3 regions of the Microcoleus sp. ARI1-B5 genome follow, and region 2 is predicted to be linked to each of the others. Evidence: riboswitches for the same ligand, from Rfam matches in the RefSeq annotation. Region 2 holds a riboswitch; each other region holds the start of a gene.
The links. Region 2 has a riboswitch for cobalamin ahead of QUB63_RS16230 (energy-coupling factor ABC transporter permease). Riboswitches for the same ligand answer to the same signal wherever they lie in the genome.
Positions count from the first base shown of each region.

Region 1 (4,517 bases), on a different contig from region 2:
TTCGCGATCGGCAATAAAGAAAGTCGAGTTAATATCATCATCGTGTTCGTGTTCCTCTTCCGTGTCGTGGTGACTCGGGCGGGACTCCAAATCATCCTCAACCGCCGCATTAAATCCCAACAGCACATCCGGGTTAATTTCGCCAGCCTTGCAGGGAACAATTTTCACGCTCGGGCGCAACTCTTGCTGCAACCAGGTTTGAACTTTCTGGTGAGTTTCTGAATTCACGCGATCGACCTTCGTCAACAGTACCATATCGGCACAGGCCAACTGGTCTTCAAACAATTCCTCGATCGGAGTTTCGTGATCCAAACTAGAATCAGCCTGTCGCTGCGCCATCAAAGCATCGATATCGCCGACAAAAGAACCGCTAGCAACAGCCTCGCAATCGACAACAGCAACCACACCGTCAACAGTAGCGCCCGTGCGAATTTCCGGCCAGCGAAAAGCTTGAATCAAAGGCTTAGGAAGTGCGAGGCCAGAAGTCTCAATTAAGATACAATCAATTTGGTCGCGGCGCTTCAACAATTCCTGCATAGTCGGCAAGAATTCCTCTTGAACAGTGCAGCAAAGACAACCATTTGTTAGTTCTACAATATTGCTGCTGACATTTTCTTCTTCGTCGCAAACTTGGCAATCGCGCAGCAGTTCTCCATCAATTCCGATTTCGCCAAATTCGTTAACCAAAACAGCAATGCGGCGGCCTTGATTGTTTTGCAACAAATGGCGAATTAAGGTAGTTTTGCCGCTACCGAGAAAACCAGTGATAACTGTAACAGGGATTTTGTGCATTAGTAATTTAGTTGTTGTGTGATTGAATATCTTTCAATTTTGGGTCAGTCAATTGCTGACAGGAAACTCGTTAAACCGACAGTCCGGCAGGGGTTTAAACCCCTGCCGATGGAGCGAAAGTCCTCTCAAGAGGACTAATGAGTTTAAAATTTTTATTCTCAGTCCTCTTTAGAGGACTTTCGCTATTAGCCAGGGACTTAAGTCCCTGGCGGAGTGGTAGCCTTAGTTATCGCCGATGGGCAAAGCCTGGAAGGAAAGAGCTTAATTTGGCAGCGGCGGGATTTTCGCCAAAACACCTTTTTTCAGAGCTTGAGGACGTTCAGCCCAAGGCAACAAACCGTCTGGTTTAGCATAGTATTGACCCGCGCATTCCAGTACAGCCTCGACACTTTCCGGTTCATTTGCGGGCAAATCACCAAACAGATAAGTATACTTTCCAGCAGCAGCAAAAGACACCGCACAAGAATGACTGCAAGCACTCATGCACTCAACTTCTCGAATATCAAACTGCTCGCAAAACTCCCAATCTTGAGCGAGTTTCGATAAATCTTCCATGAATTGTTGACCGCCGCTTTTACCTTCGCGCTTGCCGTCTTTCCAAACACTAGCGCAAGCAGTGCAAACCAAAAGACAGTGTTTTGTGCGTACAACCGTGTTAGTTCCATTCATCATCCGTACCTCGCAGATGCGTTCAAAAGTGAGTTAGATATCGGCGGGCATTCTGACTTCAAAGGCGAAGGACTGAAGTCCTTACTACAAACCTTATTACAGTTGCGGGACAGCGCCGGACTTGCACCGAACTTTCCCCGTTTCCTCTGGCGGCTGCTCCCCGCTAGAACCGATCGCGAATTCAAATCCTATCACACTTGCCGCCTTTTCCCAAAAAAGTTATCTTGGTAAAAGCAAGTTTTAATATCTAGCTACATAAATTAACCCGGTTCGTAGTAAGGACTTTAGTCCTCTGATATTTCTGCGGACTAAAGTCCTCACTACGAACCTTATGAACGCTTTTCGCGACTTTTCCGCACACGGCTATCAAGTAACCCGCGAACTCGGATACAACAGTCTGGGCGGCCGCGTCACCTATCTCGCCACAAAAATTAACACAACAAACTCCGTTGTCATCAAGCAATTTCAATTCGCCCAATTAGGTGCTAGCTGGACAGAATACGAAGCTTACGAACAGGAAATCAAAGTGCTCGAAAGTTTGGATTTCCCTGGAATTCCCCGCTATCTCGATGCTTTCGGGACTGACAGCGGTTTCTGCATGGTGCAGGAATACAAAAATGCCGAAAGTGCGATCGATCGCACTTTATCGCCGCCGGATATCAAACAAATTGCGATCGCCACTTTAGAAATTCTAGCTTACCTGCAATCCCAAAAACCGCCCGTAATTCACCGCGACATCAAACCGGAAAACTTGTTAATCGACGAAGAGTTAAATGTTTATTTAGTAGACTTCGGTTTTGCTCGGCTAGGAGGTGGAAATATCGCGGCTAGCAGCGTCGTCAAAGGCACGATGGGATTCATGCCACCCGAACAAATGTTCAACCGAAAATTAACCAAAGCATCCGACCTTTACGGCTTGGGGATAACGCTGATTTGCTTGTTAACTGGTACGAAATCTGGGGATGTCGGTAATTTAGTTGATGCCAATTATGGCATTCATTTCCGGCATTTAGTACCGCCGTTGCAGCAGGGTTGGATGAATTGGCTGGAAAGGATGGTAGCGTCGAGAATTCAAGATAGATATCAGTCGGCTGCGGATGCTTTAACTGCGCTACAATCTTTGGATGTCAGCAGCTTGCCGAAAGTTAGAATTTACCGCCATCGCATTGAATTCACCGCCACAGAATATGGAGAAATCTTAACAGGGACGATTGCCATTAGCAACCCAATTCCCGATACAATGCTTTGTGGCAGGTGGGAAGTCGCGCCGCATCCGAACGATCCGCCCCACACGCCCTACGACCACTCTTGGATCTCCTTTGAACCGCAGGCATTTGAAAGCAATAATATCGAGTGCAAAATCGCAGTCGATACGAGCAAATTGCTGGAAAGTCAAACTTACAACCGCCAAATCATCTTGCGCGCAAATTCTGAACCAGAAACTCATACAATAGAATTGCAAGCTACAACAGCCCCGCTGCCCGTACCGCAAAAAACTAATTTTTTGTCGGTATTCAGGCTGATTTTTATGTTCTGTTTGATATTAGCAAGTTTTATGTGCTGTTTGCTGTTAACAGTTTTGATAATTGACTGGATTGATTATGGTTTCGTCGCTCCGGAGGTTGACATCTTTTTGTATTCGGGGACTACTACTATCCTGCTCCCCCTCTGTTTTACGAGTGGCTTCTTGGGATTTGTAGTCGCCGAAATTGCCATTACAGCCCAATCAAAAAAATATGATTTTAATTGGTTTCTAGCTTTATGTGGAGGGTTAATAGGATTGATTTTTTCGGGTTTTATTAGCAGCCTATTAACCAGTATTTTTTTTGATATCGCGAAGGGTACGATCGATTACCAATTAATAAATTTTGTGTATGCTGGGTCAGTGCTGGTTTCGATCCCAGTAACTTTACTTGCAGCCTTAATACTAGGACGAAGGACTACGGATTTTACGAGCGAAAATGTTACGGTACAAGCAGCAGTTATTATGCTGTTTGTATTATTTACCTTGTATACTAGCTTTAGATTCCTCTGGATTCTAGCGCTGGCCTCCCTGATTTACAAAATAGTCTCTTCGGTATTTAACAAGCTGATTGACCAGCAGATAGCCCGACAAATTCTTGAAGTAGATGCTACCAAAAGAGCTTTTCTAACTGCCGGATTTTGTATGAGTTTGTCAGTAGCATTTATAAACTTTTTAAAGTTAAAATTTCACTTAGAAGGGGTTGAACCTAGAGAAATGTTAGTTGTAGGAGGAACGATAATGACATCTCTAGCCGTCACTGGAATTCCGTTAATTGACTCGCTCGTTTTTAAACCAAAAAGAATGCTTGCCAACTATCGCAAATCCAGACCAAATTTAATTAAACCGTAAAAACTTGTTCGCAGCAAGGACTTTAAACCTCAATGACTGAAGTTCTCACTAAAAACCTTACCAAACATTAAGAGCCTGCATTCCTGCCTGTTGTTGGCGGATTGTTTCGAGAGTTCGCTTTAAATCCAACTTTTAAAAACCTCGCTATTAACTATCACAACTCTCAACTACTAACTATCAACTATCAACTATCAACTATTTACCTATGAATGCTTTTCCTGACTTTTCCAACTACGGCTATCAAATAACCCGCGAACTCGGACACAATCGCGCTGGCGGTAGAGTTACTTATCTCGCTACCGAAATTAATACCAAACGTTCCGTCGCCGTCAAACAATTTCAATTTGCCCAAACAGGCGCTAATTGGGCTCAATATCAAGCTTGCGAACAAGAAATTCAGATTTTGCGAGAACTCGACCATCCCAGCATTCCCCGCTATTTAGATTCCTTCCCAACTGCATCGGGTTTCTGCATGGTGCAAGAATACAAAGATGCCCCTTCCTTGGCAAATTCTAACCGCTGGAAGCCCGAACAAATCAAGCAAATTGCTATCTCTGTTTTAGAAATACTCAAATACCTGCAAAATCGGGTTCCGCCAGTCATCCACAGAGATTTAAAACCAGAAAATATCTTAGTAAATGACCGGATGAATGTCAGCCTTGTCGATTTCGGATTTGCTAGA
Region 1 covers NZ_JAUBVK010000012.1:116,675-121,191, forward strand. Annotated here, with positions in the region: gene cobW (cobalamin biosynthesis protein CobW) at 1-792, opposite strand, end outside; gene QUB63_RS18815 (DUF1636 domain-containing protein) at 1,054-1,464, opposite strand; cobalamin riboswitch at 1,487-1,650, opposite strand; gene QUB63_RS18820 (bifunctional serine/threonine protein kinase/MFS transporter) at 1,793-3,835, shown strand; gene QUB63_RS18825 (serine/threonine protein kinase) at 4,041-4,517, shown strand, end outside.
Region 1: another riboswitch for cobalamin. It lies ahead of QUB63_RS18815 (DUF1636 domain-containing protein); the one in region 2 lies ahead of QUB63_RS16230 (energy-coupling factor ABC transporter permease).

Region 2 (4,517 bases):
CACGTTCCCGGCGTGTCTGATATACAGTTCTGAAGCCGGAGTAACATAAGTAGCCCCCAAACTTTTCAGCCAAGCGGCCACAAATGACATCTCTCTCTGCATATTAGCTGTGGGTTTGCTCCCGTTTCTCGCTAAGGATTCTGCTTCGCTGCTGGTGACTGCAAATAACAGCGCATTCCACGAAAGTCTTTCATTTGGAAGTATGGCGATATTTCCTTCGTCTAAAATTATGCCTGTTTCAGGAAAAGATAGCTTTCTGCCTCTAAAAGAGTGGTAAGCTACAGACAGAGCAGGCGATCGCACATCGATGTAATCGTTGCCCGCCCACAGAGTTTTGAGATTTCCTCTGGTGTCGATCATTTCCCGCCGGAGTTCTTCTGCTAGTTTCGCATCCTTGTCGGCAGCGTACAGTAAAAATTTTTGACTCTCTGAATCGGCGAGGTTTGTGAAGCGTTTTAGATACAGGTAATCGAGTTCTTTCAGTCTTCTTGCACTGAGTCCTTGGGTTTCAAACACGAGGGTGACTGGAAGTTCTGAGTTAGGCAGACCAAAGGTTTCAAATCCCTTCAGCTTTCTCGCACCTGCGGCTTGAGCTAATTCGGCATTGACAGTGGCATCAATAAATTGCTTGCCTGCATAAACTACGCCTTTAGAGGTGGTTATACTGGCAATTTTTTGGCCTTCTTTATTGACTGATTGAATTTCTACTTTGCTGAGGAGATCGACCCCTGCTTGTAACAGCATTTCTTTCAGCGCTGCGCTGGATTTGGGGGGGTCAAGTGCGATCGCGGTGACACCGGATTTTTGCAGGAATTCTTTATAGATTGTCGGCGGTGAACCAAAGGTATCTAAATTTAAAGATTGTTGCAGTTCTTGACTAATCTGGCTTCTATCTAAATAAGCGAGGCCGCCTCTTACTAAATGCCCGCCAATTCCTTCCTGCAAGCTTCCTTTAGACATCAGCAAAACTCGCGGATAACGCTTTGTCCGGCGACGGTATTCTCGGGCGGCGGAGATAACTGCTAGAACTCCTGGAACTTCATCACCAAAGCAGATGACATCGTAAGAACGCAGATCCATGACCATTATTTAATTACCTCTCCCGCCATTTTTTCGATCTGCATCTCAATTTTTGCCATCAAACTCTTTGTCTGTTCCAAATAAGGCCGCATCTTTCCTGATTTTTTTGATAATTTTCACACATTTCTGGACGCAAAAATCGGGATTTTCGGGAAAATCTTGCGTTTAGGGCGATCGATCTCGCTGGAAAAACCCGGTTGGCGATCGGCCTTGAGTGCGTCTGTCTCGTACTCTTGACTGCAATTAGCTTATATTATCAGGATCTATCCCCAACTCGCGCAATCGTTCAGCTAGTCGATCGGCACGTTGCGATTCCTGTTGGGCACGTTGCGCTGATTCCTTCACCTGTTCTTCAGGAGTCAGATAGCGTTTACCATCAGCATCGTACCAATACAACCACTCCCTTGTCACCCCAGAATAATTGCCCCTTTCACAACCAATACCCAGACCAATTTCTGGCATCCAAACAGGATTTCCCGGCTGTAACTCATACTTTCCCTTGACTAACTTATATACTTCAAAACGGGGATCGTTACGGCGGCGGGAAGAATAAACCACGTAATAAAGTATGCCTAAATCTTTATATTTTTCCCACTTGCCGGTGTATTTGTGGTGATAAGTAGCCGAAAGCAATTCGAGGACAAAAATTGGTATAACATTTTCCTCCCATAACTGGTAATTGGGACGCAATTCTTCCTGGTAAAACCGTTCTATATCTAAACTTAAGAAAGCATCTGGCCTGATGAACTCTTCGTCTGAGTCTTGGTAAATACCCATATTTAAACCCAAAAACCAGTCCATGCGTTCTGCCCAAAGTATCAGCAATATTGCTTTTAGCAATCCTGGAATTAATTCTTTAAGTTCGTCATCCGCAGGTGGTTGATAGAATTTTTGTCGTTCTTCGGGTGAGGGTGAGTGCGTCGGCAATTTATAGTTTGACATGGCGGCTTTCCTCAAAAATCACTAAGATTATAACTTTGATATTAGACCACTCTTGTGGAAAGAAAGAGAGTGGCAAACACAGCGAAATTACCCCTACAAAATCCCAAATATTCGGCAATCAGCTAAGATTATCTGGATCTATCCCCAACTCGCGCAATCGTTCAGCTAGTCGATCGGCGCGCTGGGCTTCCTGTTGGGCGCGCTGGGCTTCCTGTTGGGCGCGCTGGGCTTCCTGTCGGACAAGTTGCGCTGATTCTTTCAACTGTTCTTCAGGAGTCAGATAACGTTTTCCATCCGCATCGTACCAATACAACCACTCCCTTGTCACCCCAGAATAATTTCCCCTTTCACAGCCAATTCCCAAACCAATTTCTGGCATCCAAACTAGATTTCCTGGCTGTAACTCATACTTGCCATTGACTAACTTATGCACTTCCAAACGGGGTTTGCGGCGGCGGCGAGAAGAATAAATGACGTAATAAAGTACGCCTAACCTTTGATATTCTTTCAACTTGGCGCTGTATTCCTTGCGAGAAGTCGGGGAAACAACTTCGAGGACAAAAGTTGGCATCACTTTTTCCTCCCACAGCACGTAACTGGGACGCAATTCTTCATCGTAAAACCGTTGTACACCTAAACTTAAGAAAGCATCTGGCACAATGACAGGTTTGTTGAGGTGATGGTAAATAGCCATATCTATGCCAAAAAACCAGTCCATGCGTTCCGCCCAAATTATGAGCAATATTGCTTTTAGCAATCCTGGTATTAATTCTTGCAGTTCGTTATCCACTGGTGTTTCATCTGAGTCTGGTAGTTCGTCTGCTGAGGGCCAGTGCTTCGGAAAGTTGTAATTTAACATGGCGGCTTTTCTCGAAACTCATTAAAATTCTAGCATTTAGTTGTTGGGTATTTTTTTGTATTTGATTAAGATTTTTATGGGTTGCAAAGACGCTAAGTAAGAAAAGGAAGAAAAGCAAGATGATAGGTAATCTTGAGTTACTTAATCTGAAATAATTTTTGTAAAATATTGGCTGAGACTTGCCCGATCGACTATACTAAGCTAACGATTCGGTTCTAATGGGGAGCAGCCATTAGAGGAAAGGGGGAAAGTTCGGTGCAAGTCCGGCGCTGTCCCGCAACTGTAATGAGAGTTTTGTCGCTTTCTGAGTCAGGATGCCCGCCGATGTGTTAGTTTACATTGTCTCATCTGCGAGGTTCAGCATGAAGGCCGGAAATCGGAAATTAGTCAGCCTGGGATTGATGGCTGGCTTGAGTTGTTATCTTGTCCTGGGTTCGGCAGCGCCCGCCGCAGCTATGCACATTTCGGAAGGTTTTTTGCCTGTGCAATGGGCTGCGTTTTGGTGGATTGTGGCGCTGCCTTTTTTTGTATTGGGTTTGCGATCGATCGCCCGAATTACCAAAGAACACCCGGAACTTAAATTATTGCTTGCTTTGGCGGGTGCGTTTACTTTTGTGCTTTCTGCTTTAAAAATTCCTTCGGTAACAGGGAGTTGTTCTCACCCGACGGGTACGGGTTTGGGTGCGATTTTGTTCGGCCCTTCGGTGATGGCTGTACTGGGCGCTTTAGTGCTGTTGTTTCAAACGTTACTGTTAGCGCACGGCGGCTTGACAACGTTGGGGGCGAATATGTTTTCGATGGCGATTGTCGGCCCTTTTGCTGCGTATTTTATCTATCGATTGCTGTTGCGAACTGGTAGCCAGCGGGCGGCAATTTTTGGCGCGGCGGCTTTGGCAGATTTGCTGACTTATGTGACGACTTCGATGCAATTGGCGTTAGCTTTTCCCGCAGCAAGCGGCGGCTTTATGGCTTCGTTTCTCAAGTTTGCTGGCATTTTTGCTATCACTCAAGTACCTCTGGCTATCAGTGAGGGATTGCTGACTGTATTGGTCTGGAATTGGCTGCATTCTTACGGGAAGCCGGAGTTGGAAACTTTGAAATTCTTGAGACAGGAGTCATAAAGTTGTGAATCAAAAACCTACTAAAAATCAACAAGCTAGTTCGCTGCAAAATTGGATGTTGGGGGTTTCTGTGGTTGTTCTTGCTGTTATTCCCCTGGTTTTTGTGCGGGGTGAATATGGCGGTGCTGATGACCAAGCTAAGAAAGCAATTACTCAAATTCAACCGAGTTATAAGCCTTGGTTCAATCACTTGTTTGAGCCTGCTAGCAGCGAAATTTCCAGTCTATTGTTTGCGTCTCAAGCAGCGGTGGGCGCTGGCGTAGTTGGCTATGTGATTGGGTTGTATAAAGGCCGATCGCAATCTCGGCAACAATCTGATAACAAATCGTCGGAATGAACCATCAGATTGATAGTCTGGCTTATACAAATCGCTTGCGGGGGTTGCCGCCAACTCACAAGCTATCTTTTGCGATCGCCCTATTAATCCTCTCTCTAGTTTCCAATGCAGCGGTACAGTTGTCGATCGCCCTTTGGTTGACAATCTGGATCGTCGTTTATGCGGGAATTCCGGCGAA
Region 2 covers NZ_JAUBVK010000009.1:149,191-153,707, forward strand. Annotated here, with positions in the region: gene QUB63_RS16215 (FAD-dependent oxidoreductase) at 1-1,080, opposite strand, end outside; gene QUB63_RS16220 (Uma2 family endonuclease) at 1,324-2,022, opposite strand; gene QUB63_RS16225 (Uma2 family endonuclease) at 2,141-2,881, opposite strand; cobalamin riboswitch at 3,075-3,221, shown strand; gene QUB63_RS16230 (energy-coupling factor ABC transporter permease) at 3,244-4,002, shown strand; gene QUB63_RS16235 (energy-coupling factor ABC transporter substrate-binding protein) at 4,007-4,339, shown strand; gene cbiQ (cobalt ECF transporter T component CbiQ) at 4,336-4,517, shown strand, end outside.

Region 3 (4,517 bases), on a different contig from region 2:
ACTGCCACCCCGCCGCCCCTGCAGCACGATAAATGGCACTCCCCGACTGTTGGCAGCGAGTTCGGCTTTGGATTCGGCCGCCCCCACAAATCCTACCGGGAAACCCAGAATTAACGCCGGTTTGGGGGCTCCGGCATCCAGCATTTCCAGCAGTCGGAACAAAGCAGTCGGGGCATTGCCGATCGCCACAACTGCACCATCTAACTTATCTAGCCACAAATCGAGTGCTGCTGCCGATCGAGTATTGCCGATTTGGCCGGCCAACTCCGGGACATCGGGATGCCAGAGGGTGCAAATCACTGGATTGTCTGCGGGGAGGCGTTTGCGGGTGATGCCTTCGGCTACCATCCGGGCATCGCACAGAATCGGCGCGCCTGCTGCGAGGGCTTTTCGCCCGTGGGTGGCGGCGCCGGGGGAAGCTGCTAAGTCTTTAACAATATCGATCATTCCGCAACTGTGAATTAGTCGCACTGCGACTGTTTCTAAGTCTGGTGGCAGGTTTGATAAGTCTGCTTCGGCGCGGATTGTGGCGAAGGATTTTGTGTATATTTCTGTTCCGTCTCGGATGTAGTCAATCATTAAGATAATTGGTAATTGGTAATTGGTCATTGGTAATTGGTCATTGGTCATTGGTCATTGGTCATTGGTCATTGGTCATTGGGAGACTGTACTTAACTTTATTTGAAATTGTTATTATGATAATTTTGATTGGTGAAATAGCTTTTTTTTATGAACCGCGAAGGCGCGAAGGGCGCGAAGGAAGAAAGAGAAGGGGAAATGATGACAATTTGTCTGTTTTAATGGGATTTTTTTGCTTTTAATTATGATGGTCTGGGCTAAGTAACTTCTGCAATTTGTCGATCGCCCACCGATCGCAAAATTCGCCTAATGACTCCCGAGGTTCTCGAAACTGCTGATACACCCGCAGGATTCGCTCGATCGCGCGGGGCATCTCGGCTACACTGACGGCTGGGAAGATTTGCCGTCCAAAGGGCAAGTCTTTTCTACCTGCATAAATGTTGTAAGCTGCGATCGTTTCGCATCCCTGCTGAATCTGAGTTCCTACTAGGGTGATATCAATTGGTTGGTGTTGGGCGCAGGACTTTTCACAACCGCTGAAATGGATGTTAATCGATCGGTCGAGCGTCAGTTTTTGCGCTAAATCCCTCACCATTTCTAGGGCGTGACTTTGAGTATCTGTCGCCGCCGACGCACAGCCGCTGTTGCCGGCACACGCAACTAAGCAGGAATCTATGCGAGTTGCGGATGAGTGCAATCCGAAATCGGCGATTTGCTGTTTGACCTCAGAAACCTGGGAGTTGGGGATGTCGGAAATCACCAGATTTTGCCACGGCGTAAGTCTCAGGGTGCCGCTGGCTAGATTTTGGGCTAAATTTGCCAAATTTCGCAGTTGCTTCGATTCTAGCCTGCCTAGGGGCAGCGCAATGCCGATGTATGAGAAATCGGACTGTCGCTGACGGTGGATGCCGAGATTGCCGTTGGGTTCGATCGCCCTTGGGTTGGCGGTGAAAAGCCTCTCAGGGGCAGGCCCCATGCCTACCCCACAAGAGTTTTGGGAGATGTCTCTTTCAGAAAGCTCGATCGACTCGCGCTGTAAAGCAAATGGCAAATTTTTCTCTACTTTTTCTAGATAACTTTCAGCACCCCAATCTGCTAACAGGTGGCGCAAGCGCGGTTTTTTGCCATCTATTCGCGGCCGATTTTTGGTGTATTCAAGATAGGTATTAGCGAGGGCGGCTAATACTGAAATACATTGCGCTTGTGGGATTAAAATCCCGGTTTCGCCGTTTAAATGCAGCCGAAAAACTATTTCGGAATCTGCATATCGCCTTTGGGCTGCTAATAAAATATCGTTGCGCAAAGCCTGGATCGAAACCGCTTCGCCGCCGTCAAAGCCAATGCTGAACTTAGCCGAAAGTTCCGACAACTCAGGATGTGTTTGCAGGTAATTATCCCAAGCTGCAACTATCGGGCGAGTATTGAGTAACTGTTGGCGATCGATTCCTGCTGTCGGACTTGCCATCATATTCCGAATTGGGTCAATTTCAACGCAGCGAGATGCTAATCCCAATTCTTGCAAATCCTGCCAAATTGACGGGGCAATTTCTGAGTGCAATTCTCGGATTTGTAAATTTGCCCGATTTGTGACTTGCAAACAGCCGGTACTGTAGCGATCGACTAAATTGGCGATCGACCAACACTGCTGTACATTTAAAATTCCCCCCGGAATCCGCATCCTGGACAAAACTCCGTCTCGGGCTCGGGAACCGTAAAATAAGCCCGGACAAGTCGGTAAATCAGTCAAAAGCAACAAATAATCTCCTTCCCCGTGCGACGCAGGGAACCTACAAGTAAACGTGTCAAACAAATCCCGAAATCGGCATTCTGACTCTCACAGTTGCGGCACAGCGCCGGAATTGCACCGGACTTTCCCGCTTTCAGGTTTAAGAAATGTATCACAAGTCGATCGCCCGCAGCGAAAACTCTCAACTTTCTTAACAAATGCCCGCTGATTTTGTATAGTTTCTAAACGAACTCGACCCAAATTCATAGGAATTGCCAGAAACCGGGTTTTTTACAAATATACACAGGTTGCAGACCCCAGATTCGCTAAAAAACCGGGTTATGAAGGTTAAAGTGCATCCTGGACTGAGTTAAAATGACTCGCTGGCCCAGATTCATAGCAATGCAACGATACTTGTTATTTTATTTGATGGTTAATTGGGCTTCCCTTGTGCGATCGCCCATTCCCCCAGTAATAGTAACAGTTCCAGGTCGCAGCGCTTGAAATGTGCCCGCCGATTGCGTTTGAGCGAGCAACGGCTCCGGATTGGGAGATTTGCTGGGTGCACCAGATATCGATTGCTGATAGTAGGGAGTCGAAAATTGGAAATAAGTCACTGGCGGAAGCAATCTCCCCTTTGAATCGGAGAGAATCATTTTAAAAGTAATGCGATCGCCCGCGCGGACGGTTGCAACTTCTGGTAGAATCCGAAGTGTCCAATCAGGCGGGTAAACAATACCGGACATAGAGAGTGTTTCTCCACCTTTTTTTGCGAACACGGCAAACTTTCCCGGCGCCATACCCGTCACAATTCCCTCTGATGAAACTTTGACGACTCCTGCATTGTCAGACGACCACACCCACTGTTTCTCGGACTGCGTAGAATCTCCTGCAATACACTCTGAAAAATCGGTCATCCCTATTTTTAGCTTAGTCGTTTGACCCACAATTAAAGGCTCTACTTCGGAAGAATTGTATTTAAGGCAAGGGGAACTGTCAAATGTACTTACAAAGCCGAGAATATTCCATACCGTAATACCTATGAAGCCGAATAACAGGACGATCGCAGTTACGCACCCGATCCCGATAAATTCCTTCTGTTTGTTATTCATATTTAATATTGGTTTTTTTTATCTCTAACTTTATGAACCAGTGCGCCTCGCGCTCTAGCTTTGTATGCCAGCGAGAAAAGTGGCACAGAGATAAATAAAATGCTATTATTTTTTCACAGCGGGAATACTGCGCTAAAGTATCTCGGAATAAATTTGTGATTTCACAGCAGATCAAATAGCATTCATTCACTCAGTTTCCTTAAAAATATCTGCGTTAATCGTCGGTTGCATCTGCCTTAAATCTGCGGTTGACATATCAAAACTTTATGCAAAAGGTATTGTAAAGTTGAATCGCTAAGTATAACATTACGGTCAGCCAAGGGTAATATAATAGATGCACAAAAACAGCGAATAATGTAGGTAAGTTATCCTAAAAAAATAACCGACATGATACTTAAAACTCAGAGATTGGTTTTAAAACAGATTTTGGAGATCGACCTCAACACGCTCCACAGAATTTTCACTGATTCCTATGTCAGGAGATATCTGTGTGACGGCGAAATCTGGTCGCTGCAACAAGTAGAAGAAATGCTTGCCGAGAATCAAAAGCTTTTTGCCGAAAAGAAATTCGGTCTTTGGTCGATCGAGACAAACACCGAGCAAGAAGTCATTGGATTTGTGGGTTTGTGGTATTTTTTTGAGGAAGAACAACCCCAGTTAGTTTACGCATTGCTGCCAACTGCAACGAAAAAAGGTTACGCTACTGAAGCTGCAACTAAAATCATAGAATATTGTTTTGATGAACTTGGCTTTGAGTATGTTGTCGCAAGTTGCGATCGCCCAAACATCGAGTCGCAGAAAGTAGCAGCCAGACTCGGGATGAGGCAAGTAGAAGAAAGGATTGTCAATGAAAATCCCATATTATTCTTTAGAATCGATAAGTAGTAATTAGCAGTCAGGGCGCAATGCAGAAATGGCTTTCGGTGGTGGGGATTGGCGAAGACGGACTTTTGGGATTGAGCCCGATCGCCCGATCGCTACTCGATCGATCTAAAATCATTGTCGGCGGCGCGCGCCACCTCGCCATGCTACCAACCGACGACACCCGCGAAAAATTGGTTTGGGCTTCACCGCTGCAAACAACAGTTGACAGCATCATC
Region 3 covers NZ_JAUBVK010000001.1:133,240-137,756, forward strand. Annotated here, with positions in the region: gene QUB63_RS00580 (precorrin-8X methylmutase) at 1-579, opposite strand, end outside; gene cobG (precorrin-3B synthase) at 818-2,326, opposite strand; adenosylcobalamin-variant (AdoCbl-variant) riboswitch at 2,392-2,471, opposite strand; gene QUB63_RS00590 (Ig-like domain-containing protein) at 2,728-3,417, opposite strand; gene QUB63_RS00595 (GNAT family N-acetyltransferase) at 3,805-4,302, shown strand; gene cbiE (precorrin-6y C5,15-methyltransferase (decarboxylating) subunit CbiE) at 4,323-4,517, shown strand, end outside.
Region 3: another riboswitch for cobalamin. It lies ahead of cobG (precorrin-3B synthase); the one in region 2 lies ahead of QUB63_RS16230 (energy-coupling factor ABC transporter permease).